Regions from separate parts of the Pseudomonas syringae genome, predicted to be linked through region 2. Evidence: riboswitches for the same ligand, from Rfam matches in the RefSeq annotation. Region 2 holds a riboswitch; the other holds the start of a gene.
The links. A riboswitch is a leader RNA that binds a small molecule or an ion and turns the genes downstream of it on or off. The one in region 2 is predicted to bind cobalamin.
Positions count from the first base shown of each region.

Region 1: linked by a shared signal. The riboswitch ahead of cobO (cob(I)yrinic acid a,c-diamide adenosyltransferase) and the one ahead of cobW (cobalamin biosynthesis protein CobW) in region 2 are both predicted to bind cobalamin.

Region 1 covers NZ_CP066265.1:1,414,795-1,420,017, reverse strand. Annotated here, with positions in the region: gene bluB (5,6-dimethylbenzimidazole synthase) at 1-335, opposite strand, end outside; gene I9H07_RS06425 (cobyrinate a,c-diamide synthase) at 332-1,627, opposite strand; gene cobO (cob(I)yrinic acid a,c-diamide adenosyltransferase) at 1,666-2,277, opposite strand; cobalamin riboswitch at 2,369-2,582, opposite strand; gene I9H07_RS06415 (PQQ-dependent sugar dehydrogenase) at 2,714-4,042, shown strand; partial or broken gene I9H07_RS06410 (C40 family peptidase) at 4,401-4,945, opposite strand; gene I9H07_RS06405 (C40 family peptidase) at 5,031-5,223, opposite strand, start outside.
Region 2 covers NZ_CP066265.1:2,948,120-2,953,342, reverse strand. Annotated here, with positions in the region: gene I9H07_RS13100 (indolepyruvate ferredoxin oxidoreductase family protein) at 1-516, shown strand, start outside; gene cobM (precorrin-4 C(11)-methyltransferase) at 761-1,510, opposite strand; gene I9H07_RS13090 (cobalamin biosynthesis protein) at 1,546-1,995, opposite strand; gene I9H07_RS13085 (CbtA family protein) at 1,999-2,709, opposite strand; gene I9H07_RS13080 (CbtB domain-containing protein) at 2,720-2,905, opposite strand; cobalamin riboswitch at 3,002-3,215, opposite strand; cobalamin riboswitch at 3,274-3,498, shown strand; gene cobW (cobalamin biosynthesis protein CobW) at 3,613-4,677, shown strand; gene cobN (cobaltochelatase subunit CobN) at 4,681-5,223, shown strand, end outside.

The DNA of each region.
Region 1 (5,223 bases), 1.5 Mb from region 2:
ATCAGCGCGGCAACCAGCACTTCGGCGCAATCATTGATGCCTTCGACCTTGAGCTTCATGAACTCGTCGGTTCGCTCACCCAGCGCCTCGGCGGTACGAATACGCTCTTCTTCCACCTGCGCCTGCATCTGGCTGCGCAACGCCGGATCGCTGATACGAATGAAACGCCAAGGCTGCATCAACCCGACGCTGGGCGCCTGATGCGCGGCCTCCAGCACGCGTGCCAGCAGCTCGGGCGCGACAGAGCCGCCGATGAAGTGGCGCATATCGCGACGTTCGGCAATGGCGCGGTACACCGCAGCCCGCTCTTCAGGGCTGAACGCTTGCTCGCTCATGGCTTGAACAGCGCCGCTATCGCCTGCGGACAGGAAGGGAAATAGAAGTGCACATAAGAGGCGGTCAGGCGTCCCAGGCGATACACCGCCTCGGCACCACGACCGCCATTGGGGCTGACGCCTCGGGCAATCGGTTGCAGCTCGGTGCTGGTCAGCGAGTGGTGGTACGTGTGACCGTGCAGCGTGCCCTCGGGCAGTTCGACCGCTTGCAAGGCCAGCGCCGCAAGACGCTTCTGCATGACCGCCTCACCGGCCAGCAAACCGACCAGTTCGGCGCGCACGCCTTCCACGTCGGTCAGCGCATCAAGCAGATAGAGCATGCCGCCGCACTCGGCCAGGATCGGCTTGCCGGCAATATGGTGAGCCCTGATCGAGGCCTGCATCGCCAGGTTTGCCGCCAGCGCGACGTGATGCAGTTCGGGGTAGCCGCCCGGCAGGTACAGGCTGTCGGCTTCGGGAATTTCGCTGTCATGGATCGGCGAGAAAAAGCTCAGTTCGGCGCCCATGTTGCGCAGCAGGTCCAGGCTCGCGCCGTAGAGAAAGGCGAAGGCTTCGTCACGCGCCACGGCGATACGCACGCCGCTGAGCAGCGGTTCGACATGAACCGGATCGGGCGCGGTGAATGTCACGGCAGGTGGCAACGACACTTCGCAGGTGCTGGCCAGCGCAGCGGCGGCCATGTCCAGACGCAGGTCCAGGTCGTTAAGCTCACTGGCTTGCACCAATCCCAAATGGCGGCTGGGCAATTCGAAACCGACTTCCCGCGACAACGCGCCGTACCAGCGCAGCCCCTCGGTCAGGCTGTTTTCCAGCAATTGCGCGTGGCGTACGGTGCCCACGCGGTTGGCCAGTACCCCGGCGAACGGCAAATCCGGCTGATAGCGCGCCAACCCCAGTGCCAGTGCGCCAAACGTCTGTGCCATGGCAGTCCCGTCGATCACGCCGAGTACCGGCACGCCAAAGTGACGCGCCAGGTCGGCACTCGATGGCGTGCCGTCGAACAAGCCCATGACGCCTTCGATGAGGATCAGGTCCGCTTCGTCGGCCGCTTCCCAGAGCAGGCGTCGGCTTTCATCGGCACCGACCATCCACATGTCCAGCTGATAGACCGGCGCACCACTGGCCCGCTCAAGGATCATCGGATCAAGAAAATCCGGACCGCACTTGAACACCCGGACCTTGCGGCCCTGATTGCGATGCAGACGCGCCAGTGCGGCGGTCACCGTGGTTTTGCCTTGCCCGGAGGCAGGCGCAGCGATCAATACCGCCGGACAGTCGCGCGGGGCTCTCATTTAGTGGCTCTCATTGCAGTGCTCTCATGAGGAATGGCTCACAGCTCGATACCTTTTTGCGCACGAATACCGGACTGGAACGCATGCTTGACCACGCCGATCTCGGAAACAGTGTCGGCCAGGTCGATCAATTCAGGCTTGGCACCACGGCCGGTCACCAGTACGTGCTGCATGGGCGGACGGGCCTGCAAGTCCGTCAGTACCTGCTCAAGATCGAGGTAGCCATGTTTGAGGGCGATGTTCAATTCGTCGAGCACCACCAGGCCGATACTCGGGTCGCGAAGCATTTCCTGCGACACAGCCCATGCAGCCTCGGCGGCGGCGATGTCGCGCTGGCGGTCCTGGGTTTCCCAGGTGAAGCCCTCGCCCATCACGTGATAACGCACTTGCTCAGGAAAGCGCCGGAAGAACATTTCTTCGCCGGTGCTGTTGCGGCCCTTGATGAACTGCACCACACCGCACTGCATGTCGTGGCCCATGGCCCGGGCGAGCATGCCGAAGGCCGAGCTGCTCTTGCCTTTGCCGTTGCCGGTCAATACCAGCAGCAGGCCGCACTCATTGGGCGAACTGGCAATACGTTCGTCCATCACGGCTTTTTTGCGCTGCATGCGCGCCAGATGGCGTTCGTCGCGTTCGGGGGATTCGTTCATTTCGGCTCTCCGCTCGGGGCAGGCGAAAGCAGACGGAAGGACAGCACTGGACAGCACGGCAACGCCCTGCACAGAACATCACCCTCCGTGATGCCATTGAGTGATTCAGGCCGGTCTCCGGGCTCATGAGCGGGTCTCCCCGGCTGCGCGCCTTCCCGTGTCGAAACACAGTGGCACGATGCACAGCCTTGACTCATTTACCGTTGCGGGGGCAGCGCCGGGATCGGATCGGGTGATCCACACCGGCTTCCCTGTTTCACTCTGCCAATCGAAGATTGCAGAGCACCTGAAACAAGCGGCGAAGGGTAGAGGGTTGGGCCCAGAGCGTCAATCGACAGCGCAGCCTCAGGCTCCTTCATTTAACAGGATTGAACCTCGGCGGTTCAGGGTGTCTCTATCAGTTACAGGACCACGCCTTTGTTTATGGAGATCCAACATGTTCAAACACAGACCCCATTACGCAGTACTGCTTCTGGTTGCTGGCGGCCTTGCTGCCTGCGGCGAGTCGTCCAGGCTGCAAGTCTCGGACGGAACAGGCCCCTCGCCCAAGCTGCCGGAGCCGAACAAGACGCTGATCCCGACCGTCAATATCGCCCCCGCCATCGGCTGGGAGAAAGATGCAAAACCGGTTGCCGCGCCGGGCACTCAAGTGGCTGCCTTCGCCGAACACCTTGATCATCCGCGCTGGCTGTATGTGCTGCCCAACGGCGACGTGCTGGTCGCGGAAACCAACTCGCCGGCCAAGCCGGATGATTCCAAGGGCATTCGCGGCTGGGTCATGGAGAAAGTCATGGGCCGCGCGGGCGCTGGCGTACCGAGCGCCAACCGCATCACCTTGCTGCGCGATGTCGATAAAGACGGCGTTGCCGAGACTCGCACGGTTTTCCTGCAAAACCTCAATTCGCCGTTCGGCATGACCCTGGTGGGCAACAAGCTGTATGTCGCCGATACCGACCGCCTGATCAGCTTCCCTTACGAAGCCGGCCAGACCTCCATCAGTGCGCAAGCGACCAAAGTGGTCGACCTGCCGGGCGGCACGCTCAACCACCACTGGACCAAGAATGTCATCGCCAGCAAAGACGGCAGCAAGCTGTACGTGACGGTGGGCTCGAACAGCAACGTGGCCGAGAACGGCATGGACAAGGAAGAAGGTCGCGCAGCGATCTGGGAAGTGGACGCCGCCACCGGCAATCACCGCATCTTCGCCTCTGGCCTGCGTAACCCCAACGGGATGGATTGGGAGCCGAAAACCGGCAAATTGTGGACCGCCGTCAACGAACGCGACGAGATCGGCAGCGATCTGGTGCCTGATTACGTGACATCAGTGCAAGATGGCGCGTTCTATGGCTGGCCTTACAGCTATTACGGCCAGCACGTTGACGAGCGCGTCAAGCCGCAGAATCCGGCCCTGGTCGCCAAGGCGATTGCGCCGGATTACGCAGTCGGCCCCCACACCGCCTCGCTGGGCTTGGTGTTTGCAGACGGCAAAACGCTGGCTGCGCCATTCAACGAAGGCCTGTTCATTGGCCAGCACGGCTCCTGGAACCGCAAACCACACAGCGGCTATAAAGTGGTGTTCATCCCGTTCAGCGGCGGCAAACCCAATGGCGCCCCGGTCGACGTGCTGACCGGCTTCCTGAACAAGGACGAAAAAGCCATGGGCCGGCCGGTGGGCGTGGTCAACGATCAGCGCGGCGGGTTGCTGGTGGCGGACGACGTCGGCAACAAGATCTGGCGCGTGACCTCGGCCAAGGCTGCTCAGTAATACCGAGTGCAGAGGTGTGACGCAGAAATACACAAGTTCGCTTTTGATTCTGGCCGAAGGCCGTAGGAGCGAACTTGTTCGCGAAAGGGCCGGTATGATTGCCGAAAATGCATCGTCTGAAACACTGCCTTAGCGAACAAGCGAAGCGTCGCCCGGTTCGCTGCTACGCCCTATGGACAGAAGCCTGAAAGCCCTATTTTCCGGGCTCATCAGGACCTAGTGCTCCAGCGTGGGAATGCAGTTCACGACGCTCTGCGTCGCAAGAAGACGCAGAGCGTCCTGAACGGCATGGCGACGCGGAGCGTCGCACGATAGGTTTTGCTGGGGGTTCCCGGCAGACCGCAGGCGAGCGAAGCGCTTACGGCCGATTCTGCGCCAGGTTCGCTGGCTGGATTACGCGCTTGGCGTTGAGGTAGGCGCGTTGCCAGTAGGGCTTGTCGAGGCTGTCGAGTTTGACTGTGCCACCGGTGGCCGGTGCATGCACAAAGCGGCCTTCACCGACGTAGATCCCCGCATGCGACACCTGCGAGCCACCCGATGTGGCGAAGAACACCAGATCGCCCGACTGCAGCTGCTCGCGACGAATATTCGGCGCGCCCATCACGATCATTTCACGGGTCGAACGCGGCAAAGAAATGCCCGCCGCATCACGATAGACATAACCTATAAGACCACTGCAGTCAAAACCGGAGTCAGGCGTGTTGCCGCCCCAGCGATAAGGTGTGCCCACCAGCCCCAACGCACGGAAAAGCACGTCTTCGGCGGCCGGGGAAAGAATCTGAGGGGGAGCAGTCACCACCGGACGCTGAACGATCCGGGGGCTTTGGGGGGTGGCGGCGCGCTGGCACAAGCACCCAGTAACGCAGCAACAGAGATGACCATCAGGCGCAAAGCAATCGACATAACCACAACAACCTGATCTGGATGCGGCTTACGCTGCCGACAAGCTCAAAAACGCAGCAAGACCCGAAGGCCTTGTCAGCGAATTCTATTTATTCACGTTGCGCCGCTTGGACGCCGTCTTGACTGTAGTCGATGTCATCGCAGTTGTCTGCGTGGCAACCGGCGTTGATTTCACAGCCACTGTGCCCGGTGCCATCGCCAAAGGCCGTTTGGCCTCGATGAAGGTCTTGCTCCAGTACGCGTCATCGAGGCTGTCGATGCGCACACCGCCGCTGCGA
Region 2 (5,223 bases):
AACTACTTCAAGCTGCTGGCCTACAAGGATGAATACGAAGTCGCGCGGCTGTACAGCAATGGCGACTTTACCCGGCAACTGGAGGCGCAATTCGAAGGCGACTATCGACTGGAGTTTCACCTGGCCCCTTCGTGGCTGGCCAAGCGCGATCCGCACAACGGCCAGCCGCGCAAACGCAGCTTCGGCCCGTGGATGCTGCGTGCGTTCGATGTGCTGGCAAGATTCAAATTCCTGCGCGGCACGGCACTCGACCCTTTTGGTCGCAGCCTCGAGCGCAGGCAGGAGAGGGAGCTGATCGACCGCTACGTCAGCGATATCGAACTGATCCTGCAACATCTTCAGGCCCACAACCGCCACACAGCGTTGAGCCTGGCGCGTCTGCCGGAAAAGATCCGCGGTTATGGCTACATCAAGGAAAATGCCATGAAAGCTGCGGCCTTGCAGGCAGATATCCTGCGCAAAAGCCTGGAAAGCGGCGAAAGGGTCGCGCCGAAGCTGTATGAGGTGGCTGCTTGATGAGGTGAGCTTCCTGCTACTGGTTGATTTCGCGACAATGCTCAAGTGTTGGCATGCCGTTCTGGACGCTCCGTGGGAATGCTTTCCCGTTCCCACGCTCGTCGCTGTTCGCGAAGACATTGTTTCAGACGACGCATTTCCGACTCTCATACCGGCCCTTTCGCGAACAGGTTCGCTCCTACGGCCTACGGCCAGAATCAAAAGCGTACTTGTGTATAACGCCGAGCGGCACGAGAGTCATCTGCTATTCAGGCCTGAACAAATGCGCATGCCCGGCCCGATACAACGACGACTCACTGAAATGATCGGCAGCAAGCACGCGGCCGACCAGAATCAGCGCGGTACGCCGAAAACCTTTGGCCTGCACTTTCTCCTGAATGTCCGCCAGCGTACCGAGCGCCCAGTCCTGATCCGGCCAGCTGGCGCGGTGTACCACGGCTATCGGGCAGTCGGCACCGTAATGCGGGGTCAACTCTTCGACGATCCGCTGCAGGTTTTTCACCCCCAGATGAATCGCCATGGTCGCCTGGTGGCTGGCCAGGCTCGCCAGCGCTTCGCCACTTGGCATCGAGGTCTTGTCGGCGTAACGGGTCAGAATAACGCTCTGGGAAACATCCGGCAGCGTCAGTTCAACGCCCAGTAGCGCAGCACAGGCCGCAGTCGCGGTTACGCCGGGGATGATTTGGTAGGCAATGCCCAATTCCCGTAAATGACGAATCTGCTCGCCAATGGCGCCGTACAGGCTCGGGTCGCCGGAATGTACGCGGGCCACGTCCTGGCCCTGCGCGTCAGCCGTCTTTATCAGATCAATGATCTGCTCCAGATGCAGCTCGGCGCTGTTGGTCACCTGTACCGCCTGATTGCCTTCCAGCACCGCCAGCGGCACCAGCGAGCCCGCGTAGATAATCACCGGGCAGGTGCGAATCAAACGCTGGCCCTTGACGGTGATCAGTTCGGGATCGCCAGGGCCTGCGCCAATGAAATAGACGGTCAATGAATTCTCCGAAAATGAATACGCGAGTGCTGCAATTATCCGCCTGCAACGGGGCAGGTTGCCAAGGCAAATGTCACCTGAGTGCTTTTCTGCCGCTCGATGACCAGTCGCGCGGTGCCGTCGCCCAACTGCGCGGCCAGTGCCAGTGCCGATCCTTCGGCAACCCCATGGCAGCCGGTGGTCTGCAAGACCTGTGCAGAACGGTGCGTCAGATGCAGCTCCCACGCCACCAGCTGCGCAGCGTTGAAAAACACCAGCGGCACCGCCAGTTGCCCGGCCAGTTCCAGCAGACCGGGTTCCTGATCCTTTAGATCAATGGACGCCAGCGCCGTGACGCTGCCGATCTCCAGATCAACCGTGCGAAGGCTGCTCTCGATCAGCTCACGCAAGGTCTCCGCCGAACAGCCGCGCCGACAGCCCAGCCCGACCACCAGAGGCGTGCCGGGTTGAACGATCGGTGGATCAGGCCTGATGCCGGTCGGCATTGTTTAGTGCGCCGTGTGGCGGTGAGCATCGCTTCGGCGGAACAGCCAGGCGCTGATCAGGCCCATGGCAATCCAGAACAGCGCGTTGGTCAGCAGCGAGGCGATCATGAACTGTGATTCCAGCGCTTCAGGTGCCAGGCTTTCATGAACCAGCGGCTGCGGCGCGCCAATCACATGCGGCACGACCAGAATCGCCAGCCCCAGCGCTTTCAGCAGCCAGTTTTGACCAAACACCAGCAAGGCCAGCCCGGCGGCAGTAGACGCAGCAGTGCCGATCCACCACAACTGGCGCTGACTCAGTTCAGCGGCAGCGGTGCCCGGCAGCTCGGGTGGCAGGCCCAGTGTGGGTGCCAGGACGAACACCGCAAAACCCGCCAGCCCCCACCAGGCGCCCTGAGCCGTTCGGCCCGGTGCGCGCAGCGTATAAAGCCCGGCAAGCATCAGTGCGAAACCCACTGCGACCACCAGGTTGCCACCCGTGGTGGACAGCACGCGCTGCCAGCCGTTTTCCGGCTCCCAGGCCGCTGCTTCATGCACATGGCTGTGTTCCGCCGATGCGCCATCAGCATGCTCGTGCACCTGTTCGGCGGAGGCATTTTCGTAAGTTTCGGCCTGCTGGATCAGCGGTACGACCCAGAAACTTTGCAGCAAGGTCAGCAGCAGGGCTGCCAGCAGGCCGGTTAAGCCTGCCGTTTGCGCGATTCGCTTGAACATTGTCGAGTCCTCAATGGCAAGGGAAGGCGGCGCTGTGACGGGTGTCGTGCGCGGCGTTGTGTACCGCGGCGATGTGCGAGAACCCGGCAAAATAGACCAGGCACGCCCCCAGCAGGGCAGCGCTGATTGCAGCGGTCAGGCGTTGGGTTTGGGTTGAGCTGGTCGCAGCCGTCTGGCTGCTGCTGATGGTGGTCATGGCGATCCCTCTTGAGTGTCGGCAAGTGGGCCATGCGCACGCGAACCCACTGGCGAGCGCCAGAGGTTTCAACTGCGCCCGCCCACCGCGGGTGTGTCATCGAAAAAATATCGGGCCGGTCTCCGGGCTCGCGAGGGGCTAGAAGCGCAATGCGTTCAGACCTTCAAGGTCACCTTCCCATGCCGGGGCACAGTGGATCAGACCTTCTCTCGCTTACCGTTGCGGGGGCAGCACCGGACTTGCTCGACAGCGTGAGCGCACCGGTTTCCCGTTTCACCCCGTGAGGGGCACCCGAAACAAGGCGCACAGGAGAGCATGGGCGGCAGGGCAACGTCAATCTGAACGATTGACCTGCCTGCGGTCACTGCGTAGCCTTGCCGGCTCGAGGTTCTCCATTCGTACTGCGTGACGCAATGGAGCTAAGACGGGAATGCGGTCGATGCCGCAGCTGCCCCCGCAACTGTAAACGGTTACGTTCATTGCACAGCCACTGCTACGGCGGGAAGGCGCAATGAATGCGTGTCGCCAGGGTCTTCGATGATCAGCGACAGGCAGCCGTGAGCCAGGAGACCTGCCTCGAACCGGGCTGACTGAAAAGCCTGCGAATTCTCACTACAACCGGGCGGGGTGATCCGGTGGCGATCCGAACCTTGTGCCTGCACGCGGTTCTCGTCCTGTTTGCCCGCCGCATTGCCAAAGGGCACCTGATGAAAACACTGGCCAAGCTTCCCGTCACCATCGTCACCGGCTTTCTCGGCTCGGGCAAGACCACCCTGTTGCGACACATGCTCGACAACGCCGAAGGGCGACGCATTGCGGTAATCGTCAACGAATTCGGCGAGTTGGGCATCGACGGTGAAATCCTCAAGCAATGCACCATCGGCTGTAGCGAAGAAGAAGCCAACGGCCGCGTCTACGAGCTGGCCAACGGTTGCCTGTGCTGCACGGTGCAGGAAGAATTCTTCCCGGTGATGCGTGAACTGGTCGCCCGTCGCGGCGATCTGGACCACATCCTCATCGAGACCTCGGGGCTGGCGCTGCCCAAGCCACTGGTACAGGCCTTCCAGTGGCCGGAAATCCGCAACGCCTGCACCGTCGACGCCGTGATTACAGTAGTCGACAGCCCGGCCGTGCTGGCCGGTACGTTCGCCGCATTCCCTGATCAGGTGGATGCACAGCGCAAACTGGACCCCAATCTGGACCACGAATCGCCGTTGCACGAGCTGTTCGCCGATCAACTGGCCAGCGCCGATCTGGTGATCCTCAATAAAGCCGACATGATCGACGCCGAGGGTCTGGCCGCGGTGCGCGCTGAAGTCGCCGAAGAGCTGCCGCCAGCCGTCAAGGTGGTCGAGGCCAGCAGTGGCCGCCTGCCGATCAGCGTGCTGCTGGGCGTCGGCGCCGAATCCGAGCTGCACATCGACGGTCGCAAGACCCACCACGATCATCACGAAGGTGACGATGATGATGACCACGATCACGACGCATTCGATTCTATTTCCCTGAAACTGCCGCAGGCCGATGAAAAAGTGCTGCTCGATGCGCTGAATCAACTGGTCGTGCAACACGGTATTCTGCGCGTGAAAGGCTTCGCTGCGATCCCCGGCAAACCGATGCGCCTGCTGATCCAGGGCGTGGGCACGCGCTTCGACAAGCACTTCGACCGCGCCTGGCGCGCCGATGAAGAGCGCGCCACGCACCTGGTGCTGATCGGCCAGGAGCTTGACGCCGTCGCACTGCAAACTCAGCTCAACGCTGCGATTGCCGGCTGACCCATGCATTTACTGAGAACCCAGCCCGGCGGTTTTGTACCGAACGACAACATTGCCGATCTGGGGCAGACGCCAGCCGAGCTGGTGATTCTCTGCAGTGGCGATTCCAGCCTGGCGCTGCTGGCCGAGGCCGCCCAGCACCTGCCTGAGGATTACCCCAGCCTGCGTCTGGCCAACCCGATGCAGGTGCAGAATCACGCCTCGGTCGACCTGTATGTCGACGAGGTATTGCGCCACGCCAAGGTCATTCTGATTTCCCTGCACGGCGGCATCGGCTACTGGCGCTATGGCGTCGAGCGCCTGATGGAGCTGGCAGCGCGTGGCGTTCAGGTGATTCTGGTGCCGGGCGACGACCGCCCGGATCCTGAGCTGAGCGACCTGAGCACGGTGCCGGCCGCAGAGCGCGACCGCCTCTGGCAGTTTCTGCGTCAGGGCGGCTTGCCGAATGCGCTGGACCTTTATCGCTGCATGGCCAGTCAGTGGCTGGATCGTGATTATCCGTGGGCCGAGCCTCAGCCGTTGCCGCGCACGGCGGTTTATCATCCG